One region of the Iamia sp. genome, then DNA from elsewhere that is predicted to be linked to it. Evidence: riboswitches for the same ligand, from Rfam matches in the RefSeq annotation. Region 1 holds a riboswitch; the other holds the start of a gene.
What was found. Region 1 has a riboswitch for S-adenosylmethionine ahead of metX (homoserine O-acetyltransferase MetX). Riboswitches for the same ligand answer to the same signal wherever they lie in the genome.
Positions count from the first base shown of each region.

Region 2: another riboswitch for S-adenosylmethionine. It lies ahead of VNL12_RS08355 (TY-Chap domain-containing protein); the one in region 1 lies ahead of metX (homoserine O-acetyltransferase MetX).

Region 1 is NZ_DATLXO010000055.1:23,190-34,277, forward strand. Features, by position in the region: gene VNL12_RS05540 (glutathione peroxidase) at 1-448, shown strand, start outside; gene VNL12_RS05545 (DEAD/DEAH box helicase) at 517-1,689, shown strand; gene VNL12_RS05550 (hypothetical protein) at 1,714-3,864, shown strand; gene VNL12_RS05555 (hypothetical protein) at 3,964-4,701, opposite strand; SAM-I-IV-variant riboswitch at 4,839-4,957, shown strand; gene metX (homoserine O-acetyltransferase MetX) at 5,022-6,257, shown strand; gene VNL12_RS05565 (aminotransferase class I/II-fold pyridoxal phosphate-dependent enzyme) at 6,304-7,497, shown strand; gene VNL12_RS05570 (DNA-formamidopyrimidine glycosylase family protein) at 7,520-8,296, shown strand; gene VNL12_RS05575 (HNH endonuclease signature motif containing protein) at 8,488-10,164, opposite strand; gene VNL12_RS05580 (hypothetical protein) at 10,666-11,088, shown strand, end outside.
Region 2 is NZ_DATLXO010000079.1:369-11,456, reverse strand. Features, by position in the region: gene VNL12_RS08385 (DUF2243 domain-containing protein) at 66-569, opposite strand; gene VNL12_RS08380 (HemK2/MTQ2 family protein methyltransferase) at 743-1,381, opposite strand; gene VNL12_RS08375 (carboxylate-amine ligase) at 1,451-2,623, opposite strand; gene VNL12_RS08370 (hypothetical protein) at 2,722-2,844, opposite strand; gene VNL12_RS08365 (HD domain-containing protein) at 3,361-3,669, opposite strand; gene VNL12_RS08360 (hypothetical protein) at 3,799-4,317, shown strand; SAM riboswitch class I at 4,367-4,454, shown strand; gene VNL12_RS08355 (TY-Chap domain-containing protein) at 4,462-5,085, shown strand; gene VNL12_RS08350 (DUF3293 domain-containing protein) at 5,075-5,752, shown strand; gene VNL12_RS08345 (hypothetical protein) at 5,812-6,321, shown strand; gene VNL12_RS08340 (response regulator transcription factor) at 6,337-7,107, shown strand; gene VNL12_RS08335 (hypothetical protein) at 7,394-9,091, opposite strand; gene VNL12_RS08330 (alpha/beta hydrolase family protein) at 9,320-10,579, shown strand; partial or broken gene VNL12_RS08325 (hypothetical protein) at 10,776-11,088, opposite strand, start outside.

The DNA of each region.
Region 1 (11,088 bases):
CAGCCCCGCTGGCCTGCACGAGCTCGAGGGCCGGGCGACCCTCGTCGTCAACGTCGCCTCCCAGTGCGGCCTCACCCCCCAGTACGAAGGCCTCGAGCGCCTCCAGCAGACCTACGCTGAGCGGGGCTTCACCGTCGCCGGCTTCCCCTGCAACCAGTTCCTGGGCCAGGAGCCGGGCACGGCCGCCGAGATCCAGACCTTCTGCTCCACCACCTACGGCGTCAGCTTCCCGATGTTCGAGAAGGTCGAGGTGAACGGCGAGGACCGCCACCCCCTCTACGCCGAGCTGACCCAGACCGCCGATGCCGAGGGTCACGACGGTGACATCCGGTGGAACTTCGAGAAGTTCCTGATCGGACCCGACGGCACGGTCCGGGCCCGCTTCGCCCCCCAGACCGAACCGGAGGACCCTCAGGTCACCGCCGCCATCGAGGCCGCCCTGCCCTAGCCGGGCCACAGATCTCTCGCGGTGACATTGGGTTTCTCGCCCCGCATCCCCGTAGGCTGGAGCTCAACATGACGACGAGCTTCGAGCAGCTCGGGGTCGACGGGGCCTTGGTCAAGGCGCTCTCCGAGACGGGGATCGACCAGGCGTTCCCGATCCAGGAGCTCACCATCAACGATGCCCTTGCCGGGCGTGACGTCTGCGGCAAGGCCAAGACCGGGTCGGGCAAGACCCTCGCCTTCGGGCTGCCCACCCTCCAGCGGGTCACGAGGGCCGAGCCACGCCGGCCCCGGGCCCTCATCCTCGTGCCCACCCGCGAGCTGGCGGCCCAGGTGTCCGAGGAGCTCATGCCCCTCGGTCGGGCCGTCGGCGTGCGGGTCGCCGCCATCTACGGCGGCGCCAACATGGTCGGCCAGATCAAGAACCTGGCCGACGGCGCCGAGGTCGTGGTGGCCACCCCCGGCCGCATGATCGACCTCATCGAGCGCAAGGAGGCCTGGCTCGACGACGTCGAGATCGTGGTCGTCGACGAGGCCGACCGCATGGCCGACATGGGCTTCTTGCCCCAGGTCGAGTGGCTGCTGCGCCACATCAAGGGCACGCACCAGACCCTGCTGTTCTCCGCCACCCTCGACGGTGCGGTGAAGATCCTGGTCGATCGCTACCAGACGGACCCCGTGCGCCACGAGGTCTCCTCGCCCCAGGTGACCGTCGAGGAGATGACCCACCGGTTCCTCCTGGTCCACCAGATGGACAAGTCCAAGGTCATCGCCGCCATCGGGCGGGCCTCGAACCGCACCATCGTGTTCTGCCGCACCAAGCGCTACGCCGACCGCCTGGTCGACGACCTCACCGACGACGGCGTCAAGGCCGGTGCCATCCACGGCGACCTGCCCCAGCGTCTGCGCGAGCGGGCCCTCGCCGACTTCATGGCCGGCAAGCTGCCCGTGCTGGTGGCCACCGACGTGGCCGCCCGCGGCATCCACGTCGACGACATCGACGTGGTGATCCACGGCGATCCGCCCGAGGACCACAAGGCCTACATCCACCGGTCCGGGCGCACCGCCCGCGCTGGTGAGGAGGGCCTCGTGGTCACCCTGGCCCTGTGGAACGAGGAGCTCGACGTCCGGCGCCTGCAGAAGCGCATCGGGATCGACCTGCCGATCGTCGAGATCTTCTCCAACGACGCCCGGCTCGCCGACCTCACGGCCTGGGATCCCACCGCGGATTCCGGCGCAGCCTGACCCAACTGGTCCCGGGGGGCGGCCATGACCGGGGTCGACCCCGCAGATCCCGTCGACCCCGCCCGGCACCCGGCGTGGGGCGAGTGGGCGGCGGCGCTCATGGCCGCGGCGCTCATGGCGCAGGGCGACCGGGAGCCCGACGTGGCCGCCCGCCTCGAAGCGGGCGTCCTGCGCCAGGTGGCCGGGGCGCGGGGGTGGGCGATGGAGGCCCGAGGCCTGGCGCTGCTCGCGTCGTGCCCGCCCGACGACCCCGTGGCGCGGAGCGTGCCCCCGGTGTCCGAGGGCCTGGCCGGTCCCGAGCTGCTGGGGGCGGTGCACGAGGCGCTCCTCGATCCCGAGGCGCGGCGGGCCCGAGGGGCGCACTACACCTCACCGGTGCTGGCCCACCGACTGGTCTGCTGGGCCCTCGACGGGTGGACGCCACCGGACCGGAGCGACGGCACCGGCCTGTCGGTGGTCGATGCGCTGTCGGTGATCGACCTGGCCGTGGGCGGAGGTGCCTTCCTGCTCGCCGCGGCGCGGTGGCAGCACGCCCGCGGGGCGGACCCGACGGGCGTCCTCGCCGGGCTGGGCGGTGTCGACCTCGACGCTGGTGCGGTTGCGGTGGCCGAGGCGGCGCTGGTGGGCTGGGCGCTCGACACCGGGTGGGACGGCGCGGCACCGGTTGGACCGCACCTCGTCGTCGGCGACGGGTTGGAGCTCGATGCGCTCGACGGGCACGACGGCCTCGCCGGGCACGACGGGTTCAACGGGTGCGACCGCCCCGACGGGCGTGACCGCCCCGACGGCCCGGGGGGCCCCGACGCCGTGGCGGGGACGGGGGCGGCCCGGCTGGGGCGCGGTCGGGTCGACCTGGTGGTGGGCAACCCGCCCTTCCTCGGCCAGCTGTCGAGCGCCACGGCCCGCGACCGGGCGGGCGCCGCTCGTCTTCGGGAGCGCTACGGCCGGGCCGCCGGCGGCTACGTCGATGCCGCCGCGGTCTTCCTGCTGGCTGCCTGTGGGTGGGTCCGGCCCGGAGGGCGCGTCGTTCTCGTCCAGCCCGAGTCGGTGCTCGGCGCCCGCGACGCCGAGGGCGTGCGGGCCGCGGTCAGCGAGCGGGCCGACCTCGTGGGCCTGTGGGTCGCCGGCGGATCGGCCTTCGCCGCGGAGGTCGACGTGTGCGCGCCGGTGCTCCAGGTGCGGTCCTCGGCCCCCGACGGGACAGGACCGCCGCCGGCCCCCGGCCCCGGCGTCCCCGGCCCCGAGGTCCCTGGTCCCGATGCCCCGACCGGGATCGTCGCGAGTCCCGCTACCCCGACCGGGATGGTCGCGAGTCCTGCTGTCCGCACCGCCCACGGCTTCGCCCTCGCTGCCGGCCCGGCGCGCCCCGGTCCGGCGAGGCGATCGTGGGCCCCGCTGCTGGCCGACGCGCGGGGCGTGCCCGTCGTCGCCCTCCCCGGCGCGTCGGGCCACCTCGGCGACCTGGTCACCGCCACCGCCGGGTTCCGCCAGCACTTCTACGGCTTGGCCCCGCACCTGCACGAGGCGCCCGACGGCGACGCCCTCGACCCGGAGACCCCAGCGGCGCGGGCGCCGGTGCTGACCACCGGCTCGGTCGACCCGTTGACCTTGCTCTGGGGTCGGCGCCCGGCGCGGATCGCGGGTCGCACCTGGTCTCGGCCCGTGGCCGACCTCGACGCGGTGGCCCGCGAGGCACCGGCGGTCGCAGCCTGGGTACGGGCCCGCCTGCAACCCAAGGTCGTCGTCGCCCCCCAGACCCGGGTGGTCGAGGCGGCGGTCGACATCGACGGACGCTTCGTGCCCGGCGTGCCCCTCGTGGCCGTCGAGCCGTTGGCCCCGGGCCGGGCAACCCTCTGGGACGTCGAGAACACCGACGGCGGACCCATCGACGTCGAGCTCCTGCTCTGGATGGTCGCCGCCGCACTGTCGGCCCCTCCCGTCACCGCCTGGGCCCTGCGGGAGAGCGCCGGCACCGCGCGCGGCGGTGACGCCCTCAAGCTCTCCGCCCGCCAGGTCCTGAGCGTTCCCCTGCCCTCCGATCGTGGCCGCTGGGAGGCCGCAGCCCGCGCTCTACGCGCCGGTCGCCCGCTCGTCGACGTCGGTCCCGACCTCAGCGTCGCCTACGGCCTCGACGCCGACCACCCCGTGACCACGTGGTGGAGAGCCCGCCTCTGAACCTCCACCTGGGACCCGTGTCCGCCACCACGGGGGACTTGGGTCCGGAGTTGGCCGGCGGATCGATCACATCGAGGGCCGGGGCCGATGAGGGGGCCTTCAGCGCGGGGTGGGCACCGGGCTGCCGTTGCCGTCGAGCATCTCGGCCGGGCCGGCGACGGTCTGGTCGGTCTCGTAGGTGAACCAGCTGAGGCCGGCGGCATCGCTGCGGCGCACCGCCACCTCGGGCTCGGAGCCGTCGGAGAGCTCGAGGCGCACCGTCTCGGCCTGGCGGGGCACCGGGCCGAACACGACCGTCGTGCCGTCCTCCAGCTCGCTGGACGTGACCGCGTAGCGATCGACCTCGCCCGCGTCGGTCGAGACGCCCACGCCGCACTGCCCGGTCACCTCCTCGTCGCCGCGCAGCAGCGTCACGCACGGGTCCTCGGTCTCGTCGGTGCGCCCGACCAGGCGGTAGCTGCTGTCGCCGCCCACGCTGCGCGCCAGTGACACCGCGTCGGGACCCTCGTTGGGGTCGGTGTCGGGGCGCAGCACGACACCGACGGCGAAGCTGACCAGCACCAGGACCAGGAACCCGAGGGCCCAGAGCCCGCACCCGGTGTAATCACCGCGCGACGCCTTCCCCGACCGGGTCGGTGTCGAACCGCGACGGGTCCGTCGGGTGGGCCCGGTGGCGGTCGGCCCCGATGCCGGCACCGGCGCCGGCTCGGTCCCCGGCCCCGATGCGACGTCGGCCTGCGGCTCGTCCCCGGCGGTCGACTCCCCGACGTTCTCCCGGTCCCCGACGTTCTTCCGGTCCCCGTCGGCGTCGACGTCGGCGTCGGCGTCGGGTTCCATGGCGGGCGAGGCTACCGGCGGCGCGCGTCGGTGCCAGGGTCGTGAGCCGACGTGGCGGGGAGGGCGGCGGCACCGCGGGCCGCCGAGAGGGTGGCGGCGATCTGGTTGGCCACCTCCGGGCCCGACGCCTACGCTGCGACTGTCATCTTGAGCGGCCCGGGGTCACCCGGGTCCGGCAACCTGGGACGGACACCCAAGGTGCCTCTCGCCTCGGCGGGGATGTGGTCGGCTCCCACCGGCAACGAAGTGTCCGGGTCCGCCCGGCGCACGGCACCCGGGCTCCCGCCCCCGACCCCGACCCCGGAGGAGGCGAGACACCCATGGCCGAACACATCGCCGAGCTGGTCGAGGCCGACTCCGCGCTGGCCCAACCGTCGTGGACGCGGGCCCATGTGAGCACGCTCCCCGCCTCCGGCGCGTGGCGGCCGAGCGACCCGACCGGCGACCGCCAGTTCCTCCGCACGTTCGTCGATCGCACCTTCGTGCTCGAGGGCGGCGGGCAGCTGAGCGACATCACCGTCGCCTTCGAGACGTGGGGCACCCTCGCCCCCGACGCGTCGAACGCCGTCCTCCTCTGCCACGCACTCACCGGTGACGCCCACGCCGGTGGGCCCGCCGGGCCCGGCCACGCCACCGCCGGCTGGTGGGGCGACCTGATCGGGCCCGGTCGCGTGCTCGACACCGACCGCTGGTTCGTGGTCTGCGCCAACGTGCTGGGCGGCTGCCAGGGCACCACCGGTCCCGCCTCGCCGCGACCCGACCGGCGCGGCGTCTACGGCTCGACGTTCCCGGTCGTGTCGATCCGCGACATGGTGCGCACCCATGCCCGCCTGGCCGACGGCCTCGGCATCGAGCGGTGGGCCGCGGTCATCGGAGGCTCGATGGGCGGCATGCAGGCGCTCGAGTGGGGGGTCATGTTCCCCGACCGGGTGGGCGCCCTGGTGCCCATCGCCACCTGTGCGGCGGCCACGGCCCAGCAGATCGCCTACTGGAGCACCGGGCGCCGGGCCATCGCCCTCGACCCCGGCTGGCGTGACGGCGACTACTACGACGCCGTCCCGGGGGCCGGTCCCCACGGGGGCCTGGCCCTGGCCCGGATGATCTCCCAGATCACCTTCCGCACCGACCACGTGTTCACCGCCCGCTTCGGGCGTGACGAGGTCGAGCCGCTCTCGGGCGACTTCGGCCTGTGGCAGCGGTTCCAGGTCGAGCGCTACCTCGAGCACCACGGCGACAAGCTGATCCGGCGCTTCGACGCCAACTCCTACCTGCTGCTCACCAAGGCCATGGACCTCCACGACCTCGGCCGGGGCCGCGGTGGGATCGACGCCGCCCTCGCCCGCATCAAGGCCCCGGTGCTGGCCGTCGGCGTGTCGAGCGACACCCTGTACCCGAGCTACCAGTCCGAGGAGCTGGTGCGCTCCCTCGCCCATCGGGGTCAGCGAGCGCGCTACGCCGAGATCGACAGCCCCCAGGGCCACGACGGCTTCCTGCTCGAGCTCGACCAGGTGGCCACCCTGCTCGCCCCCGTCCTCGACGACCTGGAGACGCCGTGATGTCGGCCCCGACCGCCCCGCCGACCGCCGTGGGAGGCTCTCGCCCATGACCGAGGAGAGCACGCCGCTGCACCCTGACACCCTCGCCGTGCGGAGCGGCCGGGCCGGCTCCGACCCGGCGCTGGCCCCGGTGATCTGGGCCAGCTCGACGTTCGTGTCGGACTCGGTCGACGAGGCCCAGGCCGCCGCCACCTCCATCGGAAGCGACCGCTTCTACTCCCGCTACGGGAACCCGACCGTCTCAGACTTCGAGCACGCGGTGGCCGACCTGGAGGGCGCCGAGGCGGCGCGGGCCTTCGGTTCGGGCATGGGCGCGGTCACCGCGGTGATGCTCGGCCTGTGCTCGCAGGGCGACCACATCGTCGCCGCCCGCCAGATCTACGCCGGCACCCAACTGGTGCTCCAGGCCGTGTGCCCGCGCTTCGGCATCGACGTCACCTTCGTCGACGGCACCGAGCCCGGCGCCCTCGCCGGGGCCGTGCGGCCGGGGAAGACGATGCTGGTGTGGGTGGAGACCCCGGCCAACCCCCGCCTCGACCTCGTCGACCTCGACGCCCTGGGGGCCATCGCCGGGCCCATGACCGTCGTCGACTCGACCTTCGCCACGCCCCTCGGCCAGCGACCGCTCGCCCACGGCGTCGACCTCGTCGTGCACTCGGCCACCAAGGCCATGGCCGGGCACAACGATGCCACCCTGGGCGTGGTCGCGGCCTCGGCCGAGCTCATCGGTTGGTTGACCGGCTTCGCCGTGCTGCAGGGCGCCACCGCGTCGCCCTACGACGCCGCCAACGGCATCCGCGGCCTGCGGACGCTCCCGGTGCGCTTCGCCCGCCAGTCGGCCTCGGCGCTCGAGCTGGCCCGGTGGCTCGAGAAGGACGGGCGGGTCACCGAGGTGCGCCACCCCGGCCTCGAGTCGCACCCCCAGCACGAGCTGGCTCTGCGCCAGATGCAGCACCTCGGGGGGCTCGTCTGCTTCGACCTGCCCGGGGGCATCGACGCCGGGCGCCGCTTCGTCGAGGCCGTGGAGCTGGCCCGCCTGGCGTCGTCGCTCGGAGGCCCCGAGACCCTCGTGACCCACCCGGCGTCGACGACCCACGTGAACCTGCTGCCCGACGAGCTGGCGGCGGTCGGCATCGGCGCGGGCACCATCCGTCTGTCGGTGGGCCTCGAGCACCCCGATGACCTGCGCGCCGATCTCGGCCGGGCCCTGACGGCGGCCGGAGCCGTCCCTCGCCCGTGAGGCAACCTCGACGGGCGGCTCCGTGCCCGAGTTGATCGAGGTCGAGCTCTACCGGCGCGTCGCCGAGCGGGCCGTGGGCCGTCGCATCGCCGCCGTCCACGCGCCCGACGCCTGGTTCTGCAAGGGCGTCGAACCCGAGGTGGTCACCGCCGCCCTCGCCGGTCGCACCCTCACCGGCACCCGGCGCCGGGGGAAGCTGCTGATGGTCGACACCGACGGGCCGGTGCTCGGCCTGCGCTTCGGGATGGCCGGTCGCCTGCTCGTCGACGGCGCCGGGCCGATCGAGCGCCTCGAGTACTCGACGGGTCGCGACGACCCGGTGTGGCACCGCTTCGGCCTGCGCTTCGAGGGTGGGGGAGATCTGACCGTCGTCGACCCCCGGCGCCTCGGCGGGGTCGAGCTCGAGCCCGACGAGGAGCGCCTCGGCCCCGATGCGGCCACCGTCGGCCGCGCCGCCCTGCGCGACCTGCTGGCCCGATCCCAGGCGCCGCTCAAGGCGCGGCTGATGGACCAGGCCCGCCTGGCCGGTGTGGGCAACCTGATCTGCGACGAGGCCCTCTGGCGCGCCGGGCTCGACCCGGCCCGGCCGGCGACCTCGCTCGAGCCCCGCGAGGTGACCCGCCTCCACCGCCACCTCGCCGCCACCATCGCCCTGCTCACCGAGCGGGGAGGCGCCCACACCGGCGATCTGCAGATCCAGCGCTCGCGCGACGGGCGGTGCCCGCGCTGCCACCGTCCGCTCGATCGCCGCACCGTGGGCGGTCGCACGACCTACTCCTGTCCCCGGCACCAGACCTAGCGCTGCGGCGGCCAGCTTTCGCCAGGAGCTGACGGTCCTCTGACCCGGCGCCTGATCTCGTTGCCCCCGGTCGGTCTGGCCGAGCCGCCCGGAACGTCCATCTTGGCAAGCCGGCGGTTCCTTGCGGCTTCGTCGTGTGGGCTCGGTGGGGTCTGCGGATGGTGTCGGGTGCTGGTCGCCGTCGGGCCGGGTCAGCTGCGGAGGGGGGTGGTGTCGGAGGGGTCGCGGCGCCGGCAGTGGCGGGCGACCTCGGCCTGGCGGATGAGATCCTTGATGCGGCATCGGGTCAGGTAGTCGGCCTGGCGGCGTTCGGCTGCGATCTCACCGGCGTCGTCCTCCGGTGGTGCACCTCGGGGTGGTGCACCGGGGGGTGGTCGGGTGCGGATCAGGGGGCTGCGGGCGCGGAGGGGCGCGGTGAGCGGTTCTCGGTCGGTGCGGGTAGTGACGAGGGTGCCGTCAGGGCCGCGGGTCATGGTGAAGCCGCCGCCGTGGACCAACTTATGGTGGTGGCGACAGAGCAGGGCAAGGTTGATGAGGTCGGTGCGACCGCCGTGTTCCCACCACACCAGGTGATGGGCAATGCAGTGCTCGGGCGGAACCGAGCACCCGGGGAACTGGCATCCGCCGTCGCGGATGCGCAGGGCGCGGCGTTGGGCCCGGTTGGCGATGCGGATGGCGCGGCCCATGTTGAGCTGATCGGCGCCGGGGCCGACGTAGACGGGGATGACGGTGCCCTCGCAGGCCAGACGCCGGACCACGTCGGGGTGCACCGGCCCCGAGCGGGACAGCTCCGAGAGCATGGCGGGGTAGGGGGCGAGCGGGTCGAGCCCGGCCAGCAGATCGTCGCCCAGGGGGTCGTCGGCCAATTGACCGTCGGCAGCGAGGCCCCTCTCGGGGTCGTCGAGGTCGGAGGCGCCGGCGGTGCCGGGCAGGGGCCACGGCGGGGGTGGGCCGCTGGGGTCGGCGATGTGGTCGGATCGGTGGTCGCGGGGGCGTGGCTCGCAGCCGCGTTCGCTGCCGGTCCCGTCGGTGGCGCCGGGGGGTGGTTGGGTGAGGGTGGCGGTGGTGGTGAGGGCGAGGATGAGGGGGCGGGCGGTGCCGTCGTCGTCGCCGCCGCGGGTGCCGCGCTCGATGACCTCGACGAGGGCGATGGCCCGTCGCTCAGAGGGGTCGAGGCCGTCGTCGGTGCGGAACACCCCGGTGGTCCACAGGGCGTTGATCTGGGCGTCGATGGCGTTGGCGACCTTCTCGCCGTTCTCGGCGCAGAGGTCGAGCTGCCCGGCCCACCGGTCGCCCACCGGCGAGAGCCAGGCCCGGGACCGGACCCCGCCGCCGTCGGGTTCGGGGCCGTCGGGCTCCGCGATGGCGAAGCGTTCGCGGACCTCTTGGGTCCAGCGGGCCAGGAACCGCCGCCCTGCGGCGAGGGTGGCGGTGGCGACCTCGGAGACGAGGACCTCCTCGCAGAGGTCGAACGCGTCTTCGAGGCCGCCGCTGCGGGCTGTGAGCAGCGCCCGGACCTGGGCCTGGGTGAGGCGCCCGGCCCGGTGCGCAGCGGTGATCTGCGGGTGGCTGCGCAGGTCGCGGGCCAGGGCCAGGTCGGTCTTGGCCTGCCCGTAGGAGACCCCGACCCGGGCGGCGACCCACCCGGGGGCGTTGTGGGCACCGTCGGCGGCCCAGACGGTGCGGGCGTCGAAGCGGTCGGTGAGAGCGACCACACAGGCGTCGAGCCGGGCCCGCATCCGCTGTGCATCGAGGAGCCGGTCGATGAGCTCCGCGTCGGTGCACGAGTCGAGGTCGGTCTCGACGAAGGCGGCCAGGTCGCCGGGTTCGGTTGTCGCAGAGGGGGCCGCTTCGGCCACATCGACCATGGGAACAACGTACCTCCAGGGTGTGACAACCAACCCCACGACGTCGACCGCCAGGGCCATCGACACCCCTCGGGTCCGTCTGGACGATCCCACCGACGAGCCCGCACCCCGCACCCGGGATCAGGTCAACGTGGTCGTGGTCCGCAGCGACGACGACAACACGATCGTCCCCAAGGAGTGCTACATCGAGCCGGGCTCCTGCAACAGCCCCCGGCGGGGCGAGCTGCCCATCGGCTGGAGCATCGGCGCTCGGACCGCCATCCTCATGCCGGCGGTCTGGGACCACTACGCCGAGGCGCGCGGACCGGACTCGCAGGGGTGGCGCTGGTCGGCGGACCGACCTCGCCCGGGCCGGTCACCACGCCGAGGCTCGCTTCACCGGCTGAGGACCGCGCTGCGCCAGCCTGCTGGTAGCCGGCCAGCCGACGGGAGCCATCGGCCCGACGGTCGACCGAGGCTGGGCCGGGCCAGGACGTGGCCGCCGATAGCATCGCCCCCATCGTGTCTCCCCGCCCCCTGTCGCTCCTGCGCGGCGGCGCCGCTGCGGCGGCGCTGGCCATCGGGCTGTCCATCGCCGGCGCGCCTGTCGCCTTGGCCGCCCCCGTCGAGGTCACGAGGCAGGCCGACCCCTCGGAGCCGACCCCGCCTGCGGGCGACGAGCCACCGGTGGCGTCGGTCCCCGGGGAGGGCGGCGACGTGACCGAGGCCGACGAAACGAGCGAGGCAGCCCAGGAGCAGGCCGACGCCGACCTCCGCGCCGTGTGGACGGTGGTGATCGCGCTCGGCGTGGTCGCCCTCGGCCTGTTGGCGCTTCTGGTTATCTACGTGCGGGCAACCAACCCCCGCCGCTCGGCCGAGCGTCTCGAGGCCCGGCGGGCGGAGGCCGAGGGCCGCGAGCCCCGGTCCGCTGACGCCCGTGTCGCG
Region 2 (11,088 bases), on a different contig from region 1:
CACGCCCCCGGATCGATCCGGCTGGCGGCGAAGCTGAACGGTCGGTCACCCAGCCTCGGGGCGGATCAACGATCGGTGAGCTGCTCCTGATCGGCGGGGTTCGAGGTTTGGGGGCGGGCGGCCTGGCTCACCCCCGACGCCGCTTTCGAGGTCCGGGCGAGAGCGACGCCGACACCGACGAGCACCGCCCCCAGTAAGAGGAACCCGAGGTCCCACGAGACCGGACCACCCGCGTCGTCGCGGACGTGGTGGATCGCCAGCAGGTGGTGGTTGATGATGCCCTCGACCAGGTTGAACCCGCCCCACCCGGCCAGCAGCAGCCCGACCTGGACGCGCCACGGAGGCGCCCGCCGTCGCCGCTGCCAGGCCCGGATGGTCAGGTTGGCTCCGGCGAACGCGACCACCCATGTCGCCACGTGGAAGAGCCCGTCAGCCAGGGTGTTGGCCTCCAGACCGGCCACCGTGGTGGCCGGGTGGTCGCCGGTGTCGGTGAGCATGTGGTGCCACTGGAGGATCTGGTGGAGGACGATGCCGTCCACGAACCCGCCGAACCCTATGCCGAGCAGCACGCTTGGGAGCCTGGGCGGTGCACTGCGATCCTGCTGCGACGCCATGGCCGGCCACTACCGGAGGTGCCGCCGCTCAAACGGCCGGGACCGGGAGGGCTCGGCGGCCCCGGACCGGAGACGGACAGCGGGTGCGGGCATCGACCACATCGCCGGGCGCCGCCAGCGACCGAGGTTCAACGTTCGCCGGCCACGGCCCGGATGATGACGACATCCTCCTCGTCGATGCCGGCGGGCACCGTGCCGGCTCGCTGCTGCTCACGCATGAGCGGGCCGAGGGGGCCGCGGTGGCGATCGACGACCGCGGCCCCGGGCAGGCCGGCGCGTCGGAGGCGGGCGATGGTGGCGTGCTCGTCGATGAGCGAGGAGTGCACGAGCAGGATCGCGCCGCCGGGTCGGAGGTGGCGGGGAGCGTCGTCGCAGATCGCATCGAGGACCTTGCGGCCGTCGCGACCGGCGACCCAGGCGCGGGACGCGCCGTGACGCGGCAGGGCGTCGGCCGGCGAGGGGACGTACGGGGGGTTGCTCACGATGCAGTCGAAGTACTCGTCGCCGACGGGCTCGAAGAGGCACCCTCGCAGAGCGCGGACCCGCACGTGGTTGCGACGAGCGTTCAGGCGGACGGTCATCACCGCCCGGCGGGAGACGTCGACCGCCGTCGCCGAGCAGCCTTGCTGGGCCGCGACGAGGGCCAGGACGCCGCTCCCGGTGCAGAGGTCGAGGACGCGCGCCCCAGGGCCGAGGCGCTCGCGGCGGAGCGCCTCGGCCAGGCGCCAGGAGTCGGAGATGGGGGCGAAGACGCCGGGGAGGGTCATGAGTTGCATCGGTTGCTTCGGCCTCTTCTTCCTTGGAGGGTCGAACGGTCGCCATCGTCTTCGAGTCGATCAGTGATGGAAGGCCTCGATCAACCAGCCGGTGGCCCCGCGGAGGCCGGCCTGGCGCAGCTGATCGGCAGCGGTGTGCTCGGTGACAGCTCTGGCCGCGTCCAGGCCGGCCTCGGAGTGGGGCTCGATCTGGTCGAAGATGTCGCGGAGCCGACGACGGGTGGGGATGGCCTCGCCCGACTCGAGGTCGGCCAGTCGGCCGTGGATGCCGTCGCGGAGCGCGCACCAGCGGTTCTCGGCGATGCGCCACGTCGGATGGGCATCGAGCGCCTCGCCGTCGTGGTGCCGCTGCGCCAAGTGGCGGATCAGGGCATAGACCGTTTCGGCGACCGCCGCGGAAGCCGCGACGGTGGGTTGCACGTCGGGGACGCGCACCTCCAGCGTCCCGTGGATCACGTGCGGTCGTAGCTCCCACCACCATCGGCGCGGTTCGGGCACGGTGCCGCTGGCCGTTCCCCACTCAAGGTGGTCGACGAAAGCGTCCCAGCTCTCGAGGACGGGGGGCACCCCCTGGCGAGGGAGTTGCCCGGCGATGACGGGCCGGACCGATGCCAGGCCGGTGTCGCGGCCCTCGTAGAACGGTGCGGCGGCTGCCAGCGCCGCGATCTCCGGCAGGTAGCCACGCAACGCGTTGTAGACCGCGAGCGTGCAATCGGCGGTGCCCAGGGCGACGTGGACCTGAAGCGCACCGATCAGCTGCCGACGGGCCACCTCGCCGAAGTCGTCCTCGATGGCCCGGTGGCGTTCCGACGGGCCCACTGCCGTGGTGGCGGGGGCCCACGGGTGCACCGCAGCAGCAGCCGGCGCCACCACGCCGTCGCAGGCACGGATGAGCGCCGCCCGGGCCGCGGCGAGCTCGTCCCGAGCGCCCTCCACGCTGCGGTGCGGGCGAGTCAGCAGCTCCACCTGGCAGGCGGGGAGCTCCTGTTTGATCCGGGCATCGCCCCCGGCCGCTCGCACCACCTCCGCGGCGACCGGCGCGGGGGCATGGGTGGCCGGGTCGACCAGCAGGACTTCCTCCTCTAGGCCGATGGTGAAGGGATCGGTGGCATCGAACACGCCGCGGACCTCGTCCACGTCGAGGCGCGCCCGGGGACAGGCGCGAGCTGCGCCCCTGTTGACCACGGCTGGCGGTGGGGAGGGACACGCCTGATCGAAGGAGGGCAAGGCCATGGCACCGTCCTTCGGGTCGGACGCAGCAGCGGTCGCGGCGAAGCGATCACATCCTGCCCGGGCGACGACGACCGAACCACGTGCGAAGCCCCGTCGGCCTACCGACCGGCGTTGAGCAGAAGGGTGAGGCCCACCGACAAGAGCACCGACACCAGGATCATCATCAGGCAACCCAGCCCGCCGCCCAGTGCTCTCACCTCTGTGTTGCGCCCGATGCGCACGGGACCTCCCAGGAGTTCGCGACGGAGCGCTGATCGCTCGAACGACACTGCGCCCGTCTCCCCGGCCCAAACCCTTCCCCGAGCCGCCGTCGACGCCCTGCGAGGACGCAAACTGCTACCGCCGAATGGGTGAAGTAGGAGCCGACCGACCCGTCGTCCCGCTCGACCGACCCCGGGCCAGCCCCTGTGCGTGATGTTCGCCAGCCCCGCGCTGCTCACCGTCCGCTGCCGCACCCTCGAGCAGATCGGCGCGCCGGTCAGCTGGTGCAGGTCGTCATCGGTGGCGTTCGGCACCGGACGATCGGTAGCAGCCCCGGGCCCGGCTCGTCTAGGTGTTGATCATCCACCACATCACCAAGCAGATGATCACACCGACCAGGCCGAGACCGGCGAAGAGCTCCACGAACATCGTTCCTCCCAAGTTCCCCTGACGCCCCAGACCCGGATGGGCCGATGCCCTGCCATCCGCCCCTGTCCGCGACGGTACAACCCGCCGAGGCGCCGATGGTGAGGAGCTCAGGCACTCCAATGGGCGGCCGCCTGCTCGTCGGCCTGCTCGGAGCAGGCCCCCACGATCGCCCCGACGTCGTCGCCGAACTCGTCGGCGATCTCCCGGAGCCGCTGCTCGCCCCCGGCGTCCTCGGCCACGTCGTGGAGCACGGCGGCGATGGCCTGGTCCTCGTCACCGCCGTGCTCGAGCACGAGTGCGCTCACGGCGAGCACATGGGCCAGGTAAGGGATCTCGGTGCCCTTGCGAACGGCGCCGTCGTGGGCCACCCGGGCGATCTCGACAGCACGGGTGTAGCGGGGGCTCAGCGTCGTCATCCGCCGATCGTAGGACCGACGCGGATCGGACCCTCCCGAGCTTCCAGAGGGCCGCGGACCTGGCTTCACTGTCGTACCCCTGTGAGACCCTCGAGTCATGACCTCCTCGAACGACACGGCCCGACCTTGGTGACTGCTGCGCTCATCGAGCGCCTCGGCCGCCTGCCGAACGTGACCGCGTCCGAGCAGGACGACGGCCGAGTCGTCGTCCTGCTCGGCGGGAGTGTGCCCGACCTCGTCGTCGACCCGGCGGCCGTCGTGGTCCTCGAGCCGCTCACGACGCCCTGGGGCGCTCCCGCGCTGCGCATGGTGCGCCACGACCTCGCCGCCGACGGCTCCGACGGCGTCGCCACGGTCGTCGTGTTCGAAGGCGACGTGATCTTCGCCCCCGACCCCGCTGCAGGCCAGGAGCGGGTCGTCCCCGGGCGCCTGCCCCACGTGGTGTCCGACCTCCCCCCGGTGGTCAGCTACCACGAGGTGCGCAAGCACCTCTCGGCGGGCGCCGATCCCGACGCCGATGGCGACCGGCTGGTCGCCTTGGCGCTCGCCGTCAGCGCCTGCGTGGAGGGTGCTCGCCGGGTCGGGCTCGACGTCCGCGAGCTTGATGCCGAGCTCACCGACCTCATCGATCGGGCACGGTCCTACTGAACCGCAACCAGGGCGGAGGAGGTCGCGCCGGCGACCGCTACCGTCGATCAGACCATCCAGAGCAGTCGAGGGACGTGGCCCGACGACGCTGCCGCAACCTGCCTCCCGGCAAGGTGCGCCCGCCACGCCGATGGAGGCACACACATGACCAGTCACCGCCGGATGGGCCGCGCCCGCCGCGACGAGAACAACTTCAAGATCCGGCCCGCCGGTGCCGGCGGCTTCGTCGCCTTCGAGGCGGCCCTGGCCCGCAAGCTGGCCTCGCTGGCGACGCTCCCCGAGCGGCACGGCGTGATCCTCACGCTCGACGGCGGCGAGGGCAACTACTTCACCCAGGCGCTCGTCGACCACGAGTGCGGTGCCTGGCTCGAGGCCGTGTCGAACGAGTTCATCACGGAGGGCCACGAGCTCGATGACGACCAGCACCGCCTCCTGGCCGCCTTCGGCCTCAACCCGCCCGACGGCTGCCCGAACCACCACCTGGCCCTCGCCCTGCCCACCGACTGGCACCACGCCGCCGCGCTGCTGGTCCGGCCGCTCGAGGCCGTCTACGGCGCCACCCGCCACACCCTCATATGCGTCGAGGTGCTCGAGGTCGACCGAGGCTCTCCCTTCGGCCCCGCCGAGGCCGACGACATCGCGGCCGAGGCCGTCGAAGGGACCGAGGCCGCCCATCCTCCCGCCCGCGAGGCGAGGGCCACAACGGCCGGAGCAAGGAACCGACCCCTGACCGGCCCGACCCCCGAGGTGACCACCCATGAGCGCTGAGCACTCCCCGACGAGGTTGGCCCCCTGGCAGGCCTTCGCCTCCACCGTCATCGTCACCTGGTCGGGCGATGGCCTTCCCCACGTCCTGGCCGGACCCTGGGCCGATGGGCGGGTCCATCGCACCCGGCACGTCATCACCGCCTTCAACCCCGACGGTCGCGACGTCGACCCCGAGGCCAACGCGGCCGCCAACTGGCGGCTGATCGCCGAGCTCGGTGCCGCCGGGCACCGGTGGGAGCCAGCCGTCGGCGCCTCGCCCGATGCCGACCACCACGAGCTCGGCGTGGTGGTCGACGGGCTCACCCGCGCCGAGGCGGTCGCCCTCGGCGCTCGCCACCGCCAGCTCGCCGTCTTCGAGCTCGACGACGAGCGGCTGATCGTCGTCCCCTGCGACCGCGGGCCGGTGAGCGAGCGCGACCGCAACCAACGCCTCGCCCCGATGGACATCACCTACGACCACCTCATCGCCTGGCGCGCCGAGCACGAGGCGACCACTGGAGACGAGCTCGACCGACTGCGGTGCCCTTCCTGCGAAGCTCTCGATCCGGCCCGCATGCTCTTCGGCATGCCCGCCGGGTGGCCCCCCGACTGGCTGGCCGTCGGCGGCTGCGTGATCGGCCCCGATCGACCCAGCTACCAGTGCCGCACCTGCGGCCACCGCTGGTGAGGGGCACCCACCTCTCGGCCTGCCGTTTCCCGCTTCGCCGCCCGGGTCAGGCTGGGGACGTGCCCGAGCGCCCCGGATCCATCGTCGTCTCCGCCACCGTGGCCGCCGCCCTCATGCTGACGGGCTGCGGATCGGACGACCCGGCGACCATCGGCTCGGGCGACGGCCTCGACCCGTCCGACACCGAGGTGGTGCTCCGCTTCACCGACTCGTCGGTGCCTCCGGAGCACCACCGCAGCTACGTCCTCACCGCCGATGGCTCCGACGTGCACGTCGTGGTCGACTCCTACGGCGACGTGCTCCACGACGTCACCGAACAGTTGTCCGAGCAGGTGTGGGACGACGTCGTATCCGACCTCTCCACCGCAGAGGTCGACGACGACCACGGCGAAGGCTGCGTCGGCGGAACCAGCACCCGGCTGACGGTGACCGAGGGCTCGGAGACCCGGGTCGACGTCACCATCGCGGCCTGTGGCGGCGGCGACGATGACGACGCCCTCGAACGCATCGCCGACCTCACCGCACCGCTGGCCGAGATCGTCGACCTGCGCTCTCTGCGCCGCGCCTGACCCCCATTGGCGCGCATGACGGGGGACGAGCGCGAGCTGTGGGCGCGCGACGTGGCACGCTCTGTGCGCCTGATCGTGCAGGACGACGTGGAGAGGGATCGGATGCCTGAGGACAAGCCCGTGCGCGTGTGTGTCATCAACGATTACGACGTGATCGTCCACGGGACCGCCGCCCTCCTGGCGCCCCACGGTGACCTGGTGCAAGTCGTCGAGTGCTCCGTCGAGGGCCTGCCCGATGCCGAGGTCGACATCGGGCTCCTCGACTGCTTCGCCCTGCCCGGAGAGGGCGCCGAGATGATCGAGAAGATCGCAGGCCACGCCAACGTGGGCCGGGTCGCCGTCTACAGCTGGGGCAACGCGCCGGAGCTGGTCGATGCATCGGTCGCCTCCGGCGCCTTGGGATACTTCAGCAAGGGCCTCTCGGGGCGCGACCTGGCCGAGGGCCTCGTCGCCGTCCACCGGGGGGAGCGCGTGGTGCGGATCTCCGAGGGCGCGGTGGACGAGGAGCCGGTCGATGCTCGCGACGACACCGCGCGACGCTGGCCCGGCCACCAGATCGGTCTCACCGAGCGCGAGAGCGAGGTGCTGGCACTGATCACCCAGGGCCAGCGCACCGCCGACATCGCCACCCACCTGTACCTGGGCGTCAACTCGATCAAGACCCACACCCAGAACCTCTTCCGCAAGATCGGGGTGACGTCGCGGACCGAGGCCGCCCTCTGGGGCGTCGACCACGGCTTCCGTCCTGACCGCAGCACCCGCGACAGCTGGACGCCTCCGCCCTGATCCGGTCCACGGCGTCGTCCGCCACCAACGTGACGCCCCGCCACGGAGGAACCGACCCCCGGACCCCGCCGGGGTGCTCCATGGCCCGGCCCCGTTCAACTGGTAGCGACATCGGGTGTGGGGACCCCCGGATCGCCGACCAGTTCGGTCGGCTCGTTGAACTGGTAGCGACATCGGGTGTGGGGACCCCCGGATCGCCGACCAGTTCGGTCAGCTCGTTGAGCTGCTAGCGACATCGGGTGCGACGACAGCACGGATCCCGCGGGCCGGTGTCGGGCGGGGGCCGTCACCCGGGGTCGAACCATCGGGTGTTGCCCGCGGCCGTCGGGTCGACCACCTCGTGACGGATGAGGGCCCGCAGCACGGTCCGCTCGGTGGGCCGGTCGAGGCGACGGTTGGCCGGCCCCAACAGCTGGCGGATCACCCCGTCGGGCGTGAGCTCGAGGCACCCCCGCAAACCATCGTCGCGGAAAACCCCGACCAGCTCGCTGCGCCCTGACGCCGCGGCCGGCCCGAAGTCCTCCAGGCAGTTGCGCAGCAGCCGACCCCAGCGTTCCAGGTCGCCGCAGGTCCGCGGTCGGGCGAAGCGCAAGCCGTCGAGCTCGCGCCCGTCGATCCGGGCGACTCGGGCCGTGGACGGGATCGGGGTGGCCGCCGTGACAGTTCCGCCCGCTGCCGGCGCCGCCATAGCCGGTGCCGCATGGGCGAGAGGACGACGCCCGGCGTGGGGCTCGGCGAGCACGGGGTCGTCGAAGGCGGCGGTCAGGTCCCCGACACTGAGGGTCGCCTGGGGCACGACGGGCGCGGCCCGGGCCGGCCGAGCGGGGGGTACGGGCCCGTCGCCCGGGCGGGCACGACGGGCCGTGGGCGGCTGCTGGATGTCGCCCACACGGGTGGGGGTGCTGGGCGGCCCTCCGGCGCGGCGAGCGGCCGCGGGGGTTGACGTCGACCTCGGCGGGTTGGCGCCGGCCGTCGTGAGCCCGGAGGTCTGGTCGGCCCTGGCGCCGTTGCCCGTCCGACGTGGGGCCGGATCGGCCTCGCCGCCGGTTGCGGCGCGCCGTGGGGCCCGACCGCTCCGGGCGTCGACCGCACCGGGACGCACGAGCCGGGGTGTCGGCATCGCGCGGGCTCGGCCCGGCGGCGGGGCGGGAGGCCGGTGGTCGGTCACGATCAGCGAGCGGCACACGTCGGCCAGCTCGCGCAGGCGGTTCGGCAGGCGGGACGGGAGCCTCGGGGCGACGTCGGGCCACACCTTCACCACGTCGAGCAGCAGGCGGGTGCCGTCGGGAAGGGCGCTGGCGTCGGTCAGTACCCGCACCGTCCGGTGGGCACCCAGCGCTCCCACCACGGCGCGGCTTGCCCGCAGCTCATCGACGGTGAACGTGGCGGCGGGGGCGGGGTGCGCGGCGGTCTCGGCGAGCACCCGGGCCAGGCGGTCGCTGTCGAGCACGGGCGCTCCGATCAGGGCCAGGCCCACGGCATGGAGGCCCACCGGCCCGCCCCCGTCGGGTCCGGCCAGGGCCGAGGCAACCGCCGCGATCACCGGGCGGGTCGTCCGCTCCGCGAAGCCGGCTTCGGCGGCGCGGCGGGCGGAGGAGGCGGCGAGGATCGCCACCGCCCACCGAGGCACCTCGTCGATGGGCTCCGCGCCGCGGTCGTACGCCGCGCCGAGGGTGGGGAAGGCGGCGCCGCCCAGCTCGGCCAGCAGGGTGGCCGGCGCACGAGGCCGCCACGCACCGGCGCGATCGGTCGCCGCGGTCAGCGAGGCCCGGGCGGCGCGGTGGGCAGTGGGGCGGGGCACACCGGCTCGGTCCGCGGCGGCATCGAGACAGGCCAGGGCGGCCGACGGGTGGACGCTGAGATCGACGACCTTGTCGACCGCAGGGACGACCAAGCCCACCCGCACCCGGCCGGTCATGGGCCCGAAGTGGAGCACCGCCTCGCCACCGACCGAGGTGACCTCACCGTCGATGCGGTCCCGCACCGTCCCTCGTCTTCCCATCGGCCCCGGCACCCGGACGAGACAACCACACATCGCCTCACCGAACAACCGTTCCTCGGGGCGAACATCGTCGGCGGGTCGCCGTGTTCGGAGCGACGGGGCTCGACCTCGCCGGGACCAGGACCGCGGGCGCATCCTTCGAGGGTGGGTGGGGGGCGTAACTGGAACGTGTTCCTGCGCCGTGGGTCGTTGCTGCATACCCTCAGGCCCATGTCGCACCTCCGTTCGCGCCGCACCCTCGCCCTCATGTCCGCCCTGGTCCTCGTCCTCACCGTCGCCTGCGGCTCCGACGACGACGACGACGCCACGACCACGACCTCCGCCGAGGAGTCCGAGAGCTCCGAGAGCTCCGAGAGCGCCGAGGGAACCGACGGCACCGACGGGACGGGTGGGGAGGACGCCGCCGCCGGGCAGCTCGTCGAGTGGTCCGAGCGGGGGCCCCACGGCGTGGGGTCGCACCAGCTCGCCCTCGACGACGGACGGCGGGTCGTCGTCTGGTACCCGGCCGAGGCCGGCGCCGGCACCGAGGAGCCGACCGAGACCTTCGACATCGCCAGCCTCCTCACCCCCGAGCTGCAGGCGAAGATCCCCGCCGAGGCCCGGGTGCAGTACCCCGTCGCCGCCGCGCCGAACGCCGAGCCGTACCCCGGCGACGGCCCGTACCCCGTGATCCTCTTCAGCCACGGCTTCGCCGGCTTCCCCGAGCAGTCGGTCGACCTGACCACCCACCTGGCGTCGTGGGGTTACGTCGTCGCCGCCCCCGACCACGTCGAGCGCTCGCTCAGCGGCCTGCTCGGCACCGGGGCCCAGGGTGTCGCTCCCCGGGAGGATCCCGAGGTGCTCGCCGCCACCTTCGATCTCGTCGAGGCCCAGTCCGGCGACGAGTCCTCGCCGCTCGCAGACCTGGCCGACGTCGAGAAGGTCGCGGTGGCCGGGCACTCGGCCGGCGCCGGCGCCTCGTATCGCATGGCCGCCACCGATGACCGCATCGACGCCTTCGCCACCTACTCGATCGGCAGCGGCAGCGAGGAGGACCCGTTGCCCGAGCCGGCGCCCACCCAGCCCGTCCTCGTCATGCTCGGCGACCGCGACGGCGTCATCGAGCCCGATGCGACGCGAGAGGTCTACGAGGGCCTCGGCGCCCCCAAGTACCTGGCCGAGGTCGCCAACTCGGGGCACCTGGTGTTCAGCGACCTCTGCGTGATCGGGGCCGATCAAGGCGGGCTCATCGGCATCGTGGAGGAGATCGACCTCGACATCCCCGACAACCTCAAGCGGCTCGGAAGCGACGGCTGCGACACCGAGGAGTACCTGCCCGCGGATGAGGCGTTCCCCGCCATCGACGCGCTCTCGGTCGCCTTCTTCCGCACCTACCTCGACGAGGAGGACGGCGCCGCCGACGCGCTCGCGCCCGGGCCCGTCGAGGGCCTCGACGGCGAGGCCGAGGTCACCCTCACCGCTGAACCCTGACGCCTCGGGGCCGGCCCCGCCGGTCGACGGGTTCGCTGCCGGTCGGCCGATCCCGGCACGTGGCGGTCGGTGGAGCTCGACGCCATGACCCCTGCCCGGCGCGCCCGAGGTTCTTGCGTCGGGTCGTCGCGCGGGACACACGACGGGAGCGCAACGACAGCCGATCGCGGACCCGCCTCCATCCCCGCTCTCACTGTCAGTTGGTGGTGACCTGGCGTTCTTCGATGGTGATGGGGGTGTTGGTGGTGAGGACGATGGCGTCCTGGGTCCCGGTCTCGCCGGTGGAGGACCTCCAGGTGACCGTGTAGGTGACCGCGGCGCGCAGGGTGAGGCTGGCGGTGTCGGTGTAGACGTGGCCGCAGTCGGTGGTGGCGCCGTCGGTGCCGGGGTGGGGGCGGGCGGGACCGGTGCACGTGATGGGGGCGGTGCCGTCGCCGGGGGTCCAGACGACCTTGGTGGGCGTCGCGGTGACCTCGGCCCAGATGCCGGGGAGCTCGGCGCGGGCGGTG